DNA from 2 places in the Paenibacillus sp. V4I9 genome. Region 1 is predicted to be linked to the other one. Evidence: riboswitches for the same ligand, from Rfam matches in the RefSeq annotation. Region 1 holds a riboswitch; the other holds the start of a gene.
The links. Region 1 has a riboswitch for cyclic di-AMP ahead of QFZ81_RS30935 (APC family permease). Riboswitches for the same ligand answer to the same signal wherever they lie in the genome.

Region 1 (4,630 bases):
ATGACAGTCTCTTGCCCGAAAATGAGAAGGGGGATATACACGGATGCCAAATATAAAGGAAACAAGCCAGCCATCAAAAGGATGAATACCTTGCGGCTGCGCGCGACATTTCGAAAATAAGGGTGAATCATACCCAAAAATAAAAACCCAGAAAAGGCAAAAAAACTGGAATAATAAGCAGGATGCTTGAAAAAATCAAAGTTAGTGTTCCAAATTGGGGATGCATTACGTATATCGAAATTTGACATGGAGCTGATGAGTGCTGCAAAAATCCAAGGTATGAATAAAACGGAGATAATGACACTTGTTCTGAGCACAGTCTTGATGCCATACCAGGCAGCAAACAAGCTCAAGAAGATAAAACAGAGTAAGGCCCATATCGGCGTTTTTGGTAAAAATACGATGGTCATCATTTCCGAATATACCCTGGAAACTAATGCTAGAGTCGCAAGAAAATATAACATGATTGGAATTAGAAGGATTCTTGACAGCCAGGGGCCTAATACTTGTTTACAGAATCTCAACGATCGTCATGTTAGGGAAAGATGACAGGCCTCTTAAATAGATCCACATCATAGTTCCTTCCAAAAGGCAGCCAATCAGTATAGCTTCCCAATGGCCTTTGCTTGTCGATTCAAATATTTTCTCAGGATAAATGAAAAATATCAGCCCGAAATGTACAGTGATGAAGGTTAGATAGACTGATATTTTATTAACCATCTTGGGGACCTTCCTTTACATTTACATTGACGTAGGCGACCTCAAATGTCGTGATAGAGGCCATATAGATGGACAGCCAGATGATTCCGCCAATCGTACCAAGAACACCAAAAATAGCACTAAAGACAAGCAAAACATATTTGGATATTCGAATAAACAGGGCATTTTGTACCCCGTTCAATGTAAAATTCGCTAAAGCGGAAGCTGCCAAAACAATAATGAATAGATTACTTACCAATTTGGCGCTTACAACAGCTTGCCCGAGAATAATACCACCCACTGTCGTTATGGAGGGACCTATACTTTTGGGAAGACGAATACTGGCTTCAATCAGCATTTCCAGAACAATTAACATAAATAAAACTTCCAATAAGGCCGAATAGGGTACCCCTTCACGGCTCTGGGCAACGGACAATGCTAGCTGGATTCGGAGCACCTCTGGATTCACAGAGACCAAAGATACATATAGAGCAGGCAAGACCAAAGCGATAAACATGCCCATTATTCGAAGCATTCGAATGGTAATCATTGTAATCTTAGGGAAGTTACGATCGGAGTTAACGCACCAGAGATCTGTAATGATAACAGGCATAACGAAAGCGTACGGAAGCCCTTCGATAAACAGGATAACACGGCCATTTTTCAGATGGTCTGCCGCTTCTGCCGGTCGCTCAGAAGTTAGACATGGGGAAATAAGACTGAAATTCCCTTCTCCCAATACCTTGATGATTTCCTGCAAATGGCTAAATTCCTTGACTTTATTTGCCTCCAGCTTCTTCATTAAGGATGAAAGCAGCTTATGGTTAACAGAGTCGGATAAATAAGCTAAGGTGGTTCTTTTGGGTTGTTTTGTCCCCATCATCAAAGAATTCATAGTTAGTAGTGGGGATCGTAGCTCTTCGCGGATCAACGCCATATTGGTATCCAAATCCTCATTAAATGCTCCAAAGGAAGACTCAATCACATTCTCATTTTGTGGAACATTTATCGTTCTCTTAATCGTTGATGGCACGGGCTTGATAACAAAATTTCTTATAGGGTTCTCGAGTAAATAAATAACTAAATTCCCTTCCAATAAGCTGCTCATCTGCATGTCGTAAGTAGTGTTTAATTGGCCATTCAATAGGCTTATTTGTTGAAGCCAATCATTGATCGGACTGGACTCCATCCAAGATAATAATTGGTTCGTATGTGCCAAATTAACAAATGGGCGAAAATAACAAAATACAACTTCCTGATCCAAAAGTTGCTTTTGTTCCATCACAAAATCGCTATTTGATTCGAATTGAAGTTTCAGTCTGGCCATATCCGTTGTTTCTGGCAGATTCATGTTATATCACCTGAGAGTAGGTTTCCTTGGAAAACGGAAATTTATTCCTTGTACCATGACTGAAAAAAAGGGGCTGTGGAGTGGTAGCTTGATTTACATTGACGTTTTCCAAATTATGGATTATACTCAGGCGAGTTAGTACCAGGTACTAATTTTTGGGGAGGTATTTGAATGAAGTACTTTATTATTACTGGGACATCTAGAGGTTTAGGTGAAGCACTTGCTCGTAGACTTCTATCCACTGAACATCATTTGCTGTGTATTTCCAGAAATAGGAATGTGGGTTTGATGGCTGAGAGTGAGCAGATTGATTACTTTGAATTTGATCTAAATGATATCGATCAAGTGGATAGTCTGATGAGGGATGTATGTAATAAAATCGATGAAAGTAAAGCCGAAGCCATATACCTAATCAATAATGCTGCAGTTGTAACCCCGTTATCCAGTATTGAGCATGGAAGTACTGAAGAGTTGACTACGAATGTCCATGTTAATTTGCTGGCCCCAATCCTTTTAACCTCCTTGTTCATACGGTTTTCCCAACACCTTCGGATTCCAAAACGTGTATTAAATGTTTCCTCCATGTCCTCGAAAAATCATCTTTCTGGTATGAGTGTTTATTCAGCAGCCAAAGCTGGCCTAGATGTCTTCTCAAAATGTGTTGGGAAAGAGCAAGGAGATGGTGCCTTTGCAGTTAAAGTACTATCTGTTTGGCCGGGGATGATTGACACTTCCTTACAGGAAGAAGCACGAAGTGCCAATAAAAATGTTTTTGCCGCCTCTGAACTATTTAATAGGGTAAAGGATAAAGGGATGCTCGCCTCACCTGCGACTATTGCCGAGAAGTTAGTGGATTTATTACTTAGTGACCAATTTGCCCAAGGTATTGTCGTTGAAGAGCTTTGAAAATCCAAAATGAAAGAAGATGTAAATTTGGAAATTACCTCTCGCCGTAAGAAGCTTCTAGCTGTTTATGCTGTCGTTATCATCATTTTTTGCTTTCTTGCCGTTCCTGTTGATTATTTCCAAATATCGAATAGTCCGTTTCCTTTTCCTGAAAAACAAGGTTATGTACAAAGTACAACTTTACACAGATGTGTAAACGAATGTTTCAACATTTCGTCGGGAATTATCATTATAATCCAATATTTTCTTTCACTTTGCTCCAATAATAACTCAATGCATTAACAAATGTTTAAAAAACCACGATGTAGTAAGAGAATGGTAGTAAATCAATGAATCGTATGATTGTAAGCGAATTATTGAGTGAATGTGGTGGTTGGAGTTATATTTTTAAGTTTTTTCAATCCTTTACTATGCTGCAAGAAGAGAGTAGTATTCAACTCGTACGTTATAGTTGAATATTTCGCTTAATTTTCTTATTAGAAAAGCGGGGGAACCACAAGTTTCATGGGGTGAGTAAAGGTGCTTAAGTGTATGGCACCATTTAGGGCAGATTCTCGCGGCCCGAACCCGACAGCTAACCTCGTAAGCGACCGTGGGAAGGAGAACATGTGTATAAACACAAGGTCTATCCTTGTGTTTTTTTGCGTCCTAAAACGCAAGTTTATGTCAGATATTAGGTTTAATTGGGGGAACTAGCACGAATGACAAGCGACTCATTGAAAAAAATTATGTTTGGCAAACCGCTTAAATCCAGCGAAATTGAATCTGAAAAAATGCAGGTTTGGAAAGGACTGCCGATCCTATCCTCGGATGCCTTATCGTCAGTTGCCTACGGGACTGAGCAGATTCTTTTAGAACTCGCGACTGTTGGGATTGCCGCTTTTGCGTTCTCTTTGCCCATTGCGATATCCATTATCGCTCTCATTATGCTGCTAGTTTTGAGCTATAGACAAGTGATAGAGGCCTATCCGCAAGGTGGCGGAGCCTATATGGTTTCCAAAGAAAACCTAGGTATGGTGTGGGGGAGGCTGACTGGGGTTTCGCTGCTTATTGACTACACACTCACCGTTGCCGTTTCGATCTCTGCCGGTGTGCAGGCGATTACTTCAGCTTTTCCCTCGGCGGTGCCATATATTGTTCCGATTACTTTAGTTCTTGTGTGGATCATGGTTTGGCTTAATTTGCGAGGAACTTCGGAATCAGGTACGATTTTCGCTATTCCAACGTACTTTTTTATTCTTTGTATTTTGCTGCTAGTGGGCAAAGGCATATACGATATGCTGACGGGATCCATTAATACGCATCCCATTGCATTTGCTCCGAGTTCAATGACGAGCTCATTAACGTTATTCGTCCTTTTAAAAGCATTTTCCTCCGGGTGTTCAGCCGTGACAGGAATCGAGGCCATCTCCGATGCCGTGCCGCATTTCCGCTCACCGTCCGTGCAGAACGCGAAGCGCACGTTAGTATCCTTAGGGACACTTTTGGCTATCGTGTTTGGAGGCGTAACGGTGTTAGCTTTGGGTTATGGTATTGTACCTGATCCTAATGGCCATACATCCGTATTATCGATGGTGACAGAGCAGGCTTTTGGTCGTGGGGCGATGTACTACGCAACTCAAATTGGTACCATGCTCATTCTGGTTTTGGCTGCTAATACTAGCTTCAACGGGT
Region 2 (4,630 bases), 3.2 Mb from region 1:
AATAGTTATATGATTATCCATTGTATCATCCTTAAGGTTCTAATATTCAAACGAAATTTCGTGACATATAAATAAACTCATAACTCTTTTGTCATAAATACACTATTTGGGTCCTCTATGTAATCCGAAAACGGCTTGCAATATTGGAACCCAAAACTTGCATACAGTCGTCTAGCTGGTTCGAAAGCATCCATTGAGCCCGTTTCCAAACTTAGTCGTTGATAGCCACGTCGCTTGGCTTCTTCAATGATGTGTTCAAGGATTCGTCTTGCAACGCCTTTTCTTAGGTGTGATGAAGAAGTTCGCATTGATTTTATCTCTCCGTGTTGACTATCAAGTTCCTTAATTGCCCCGCAACCAACTAATTCATCTTGTTCCCATCCACTCCAGAAGGTAATTTCTGGTTTTTTCAATTTATCAAGATTTAGGGCATGTGTACTTTCTGGCGGAGATAAAAGTTCCATATTCTGAAGATGTTCCCCGATTAATGCAATCACTTTAGATCCAGTTAAATCATCTACTTTAATATCCATAAAAATCACTCCATTATCTCTATTTTTTTATCATTATAATAGATGAACATTGCTAGATAATCAACACGTTTTGATTGCTCTACAAATATCTCACCCGTTTAATAGAAAAGAGGAGCTGCTGAAGCAAGCTCCTTCACTATCATTGTACGTTAGCTTAATCTAGAACACTTAAAATTTGCTTTTTGTGATGATCATCGTGCTCAGTAAATTCTTGAATTATGTATAGCAAAGAGTATGGCGTACCAGTTTTAGGGCAATTTGATACACCGTTTGCTGTTACTTCTAGCAGTAAATCCTCGCATTTCATGCTCTTTAATAGATCCATCAGTTTCATTCTATCGCTTGAGAATTCTTGAAGGAGTTGATCTTTCGATATACCCGAATTTGCGTATTGATAAGCTTTGCTATTGAAAGAATTGAAATCGGGAAACTCCATTCCTTTGCCTTCCCTGATCGAAGGAATGACTACGTTCATTAGATGAAGATCCCAATTTCTAAGATGCGCAATGATTTCGGCAATCGACGCCTTTCCTACTTGAATTGGGCTATGCCAATCCTTATCACTTAGTTGGTGCAAAATATTTGTCCAACTGCAAAATTGTTCGTATTCGCTGATTGTACTACGGAAATTCATTAGATTACCTCCTAGTCATAATGGATAGATCATAGCACAAATCCATATACAGGAACATACATTCTCATTATTAGGCCAGTTTGATGTCCTCATACAGATGGTATTTGTTGGGTTGTACTTCTTTATAAACTCTGACATAAGAGACTGTGAATGTTGGAAAAGGAGCAAGGACATATCCCGCCTCAGATTTCATTTCCAATATTTCTGATTCTTTCATCCCCCAATACGTTTGCCCCAAAGTCAAATGAGGAGTATAAAGGTCCAATTCAGCATAGTGCTGCATAAGTTCATTTGATGGTGCTACTACATTCACTAACTTTTTGTGAAGCTCTAATAGTTCATTTGATTGAACACTGAGGAAGATAACTTGATTTCCGAATAAAGCAGGTTCGGAAAGCGACAAATGAAACTTTGAAAACGATGAGCATACAACCTTTACCTTTTCGAGCCAAGCCATATCTAGGGTAAGCCCGCTTTGTGCTTTAACAGTCACGTGAGGCTCAACGACATTCGGAAGACCATTACTCAACCAACGTTTTTGAAACGCAACTACTCGTTCTAGATATTCGTCGGGAGGAACGATGCCTATGAAATACTGCATTTATGACACCAACCTTTCAATCCTGATGGAACAGCTATTGGAAAGAATCATTTGAGCTCACATGGTTTTCTTAAACTCAAAAATTTGTTCCATTTGGCTGCTCCTAGTTTTTAATTGTGGTTGTTTAAATATTACCATGGATTGGAAATTTGATGAACATCGCCGATAAGCGATGTATATAAAGAAAGAGGGCTAGTTATCCTAGACCCTCTTTTTGCGTTTTAGATTATCTAATCGACTCTGTAACAATGGGGCAGGTCGATCTATTTGTGTCCCATACAAGTCAACAAAGAGCCTAAAATGGCATGCAAAAAGACACACATATCGTGTGCCTTGAATGTTTAGAAAAAAGCTAGTTACTTATAAATTCCTGAACCCACTCACCATTATAAAAGACAACACCAATTTGGGTGAAGTTGGGGCTTAGAATGTTTTGACGATGACCCGTGCTGTTCATCCAAGCTTTCATGACAGCTTCAGGCGTTTGTTGACCTTTTGCAATGTTTTCACCTGCATAGGAATAGCGAATGCCGTATTTGCTCATCATATCAAAAGGAGACCCATAGGTCGGAGAAGTATGATCGAAATAACCATTGTTGTACATATCCTTCGCTTTGTCCAAAGCCATTGCGGTAAGTGCGCTATTGCTGGTTAATGGACGCAGTCCTGCTTTAGATCGTTCCTGGTTAACTAAGTTAACGACTTGGCTAGCATAAGTTGATTGGGATGGCGCACTCGTAACTGGCGTTTTGGTACCTGCATTTGTGCTCGTGCTGCCAGGAATGTTGAGGCTCATACCAGACCAAATCACGTTAGGATTGGCAACCTGAGGGTTTGCCTTAATAAGCGAAGATAAGCTGATGCCATACTTCTTGGATATTAACCACATGGTATCATTGCCTGATACTGAATGGGTTGCTGATGCGGCCATTGATGCGCTCGAACCTACGAGGACGCTCAATCCTATTGCGCCGGTAACCACAAGCTTTTTGTAACGTTTCAAAATAAACCTCTCCTTTTTGCGGCCTGCGAGGTTAGCTGTCGGATTCGGATCAAAGAGTAATCACCCGGCCGCTGACGCGGCTTCACCCCAAATAATGGGTCCCCCGTGCTTCACATGAAACTTCGGCCTTCTGAGTTATTTGATCCACATGGATCTCACAAATTGTAACATGTGAAATCATAGAGAACATGACTCAAAATTTTCCAAGAGCATTTTGTAAGTGGCATTAGTCGTTTCTTCTTGTCCAAAACAAGTGAATTCCCATCACCACCAACCTCATTCAGTCCCAAATTTGAGGCCGATCGATTCCAGCCGTTCGCATATAATCTAGCAGTTGCCCGGTGTGAACGGATTCGTGGTATGCGATCCTCATTAACATATCTCCTAAACTTCGAACATACCCTACGTCACTTCGATTAATTTTAATATTTGACAAATCCTCAGGAGTGAACAATTTAACGGTATTCAAGAATTGTTCTCTGTACACTTGTGCGAATATCAGTTCATCCTCCACCGAAGAAAATTCCCGATTGTCATAAGGAGAATCATAAGAAGGCAAACTTCCACAATTAAGTAATGCAAGATGATAATAATGCTCGCCATCCAATACGTGTCGGATCATTTCTTTCATGCTTAAGGCTTGTGCATCAGGCCTCCAATCCAGCATAGTTAGAGGAATAACGCTCCACACTTTTATACTTCTACGTCGGACTTCTTCCAAGTTCAATATAACAAGTTCTATCCCGTTAATGATTAACACTCCTTTTAATTTCTCAATAATCCATACCTATTTGTTTTATATACATGCAGTTTTCTCATACGAACAAATATACAGTACATTTGTTCGTATGTAAATAATACCTTATTCAATTAGCCTGCCCAGTTAATCTATTTTGGCGCCATAAAATGTTTCATTTTGTCGACAAATCCGCGTAAATAAAGATTCTATAACACCCTGACATCGCTGAGGCTGATGGCGTAAGGACGGTATCGTTCTCTTCTAGTGTTTGCCATGGCACCACGTCTTGAAATACTTTGCGAAATCAACTCATTTATGTTATTGCTAAACCCAGTTTCTTGCGAAACCTCGCCAAACGAATGTCGCATCAATTCGATGATATGAATGGCGGCCAGTTTCATGAATTGTTCTTCGTTTTTGCAAAATGGCGTACAGTCAACTGCGAATCTGGCTTCAAATGAACGTACAGCGCCAAGCGTTCCATTCGTAATCAGTTACGTCATAAGGTCTTCCATTGCTTCCGAAACGCAAAAGAGCAGCTTTTGATCGATCCAAACTTCGTGTAGCAATTCCAATTATTTCCGCTCCGGCTTCAATGGCTGAAGGGAAAATATTCGTTGATGCATGAAAACCCGCACCTATTAAACAAAGTCTGGATTTGTTCATATAAATCGCTTCCTTTTATCCAAAGTTTATGCAAAATCTTCGTTAACATAGAAAAAGAAGGATGAACCCCGTCAAAGCTCCTCCTCCTTTTTCATTCAGTCCTGTTTCCTATTTTATAAACAACTCCATTATCTTGCCGCCTGCATAAATACCTACAATGCCAAGAATACCCGAAAGTACAGGCGGTGCGGGCAAAGGCAGCTTCAACACCTTGAATAAAACACCGATAATTAAACCTGCTCCTAATGACAACAGAAGCTCCTTCATACTTTAGACACCTCGATTGTTAGACTGCATCCTTAAAGTCGATAGCTTAATTGCTTTAGCATTTAACTGGCTACTTTAGCTCGATATTTACGTAATTGGGAGGCCGAATGCAATAGTACTCGGCCGCACATTCCATATCCGATAATAACAAACCGTCGGGTAGGTACAATCAAATTCGTCGTACGCA

Region 2: it holds a riboswitch for cyclic di-AMP, as region 1 does, so the genes downstream of both, QFZ81_RS16470 (CAP domain-containing protein) here and QFZ81_RS30935 (APC family permease) in region 1, are expected to answer to the same signal.

Annotation. Positions count from the first base shown of each region.
Region 1 covers NZ_JAUSZE010000001.1:6,741,393-6,746,022, reverse strand. The annotation lists gene QFZ81_RS30955 (GerAB/ArcD/ProY family transporter) at 1-464, opposite strand, end outside; gene QFZ81_RS30950 (hypothetical protein) at 511-720, opposite strand; gene QFZ81_RS30945 (spore germination protein) at 713-2,050, opposite strand; gene QFZ81_RS30940 ((S)-benzoin forming benzil reductase) at 2,222-2,956, shown strand; cyclic di-AMP (ydaO/yuaA leader) riboswitch at 3,408-3,560, shown strand; gene QFZ81_RS30935 (APC family permease) at 3,658-4,630, shown strand, end outside.
Region 2 covers NZ_JAUSZE010000001.1:3,528,038-3,532,667, forward strand. The annotation lists gene QFZ81_RS16450 (DUF402 domain-containing protein) at 1-21, opposite strand, end outside; gene QFZ81_RS16455 (GNAT family N-acetyltransferase) at 78-533, opposite strand; gene QFZ81_RS16460 (DinB family protein) at 688-1,167, opposite strand; gene QFZ81_RS16465 (2'-5' RNA ligase family protein) at 1,238-1,768, opposite strand; gene QFZ81_RS16470 (CAP domain-containing protein) at 2,121-2,771, opposite strand; cyclic di-AMP (ydaO/yuaA leader) riboswitch at 2,777-2,909, opposite strand; gene QFZ81_RS16475 (DinB family protein) at 3,052-3,522, opposite strand; gene QFZ81_RS16480 (hypothetical protein) at 3,964-4,176, opposite strand; gene QFZ81_RS16485 (XapX domain-containing protein) at 4,285-4,443, opposite strand; gene QFZ81_RS16490 (hypothetical protein) at 4,506-4,630, opposite strand, start outside.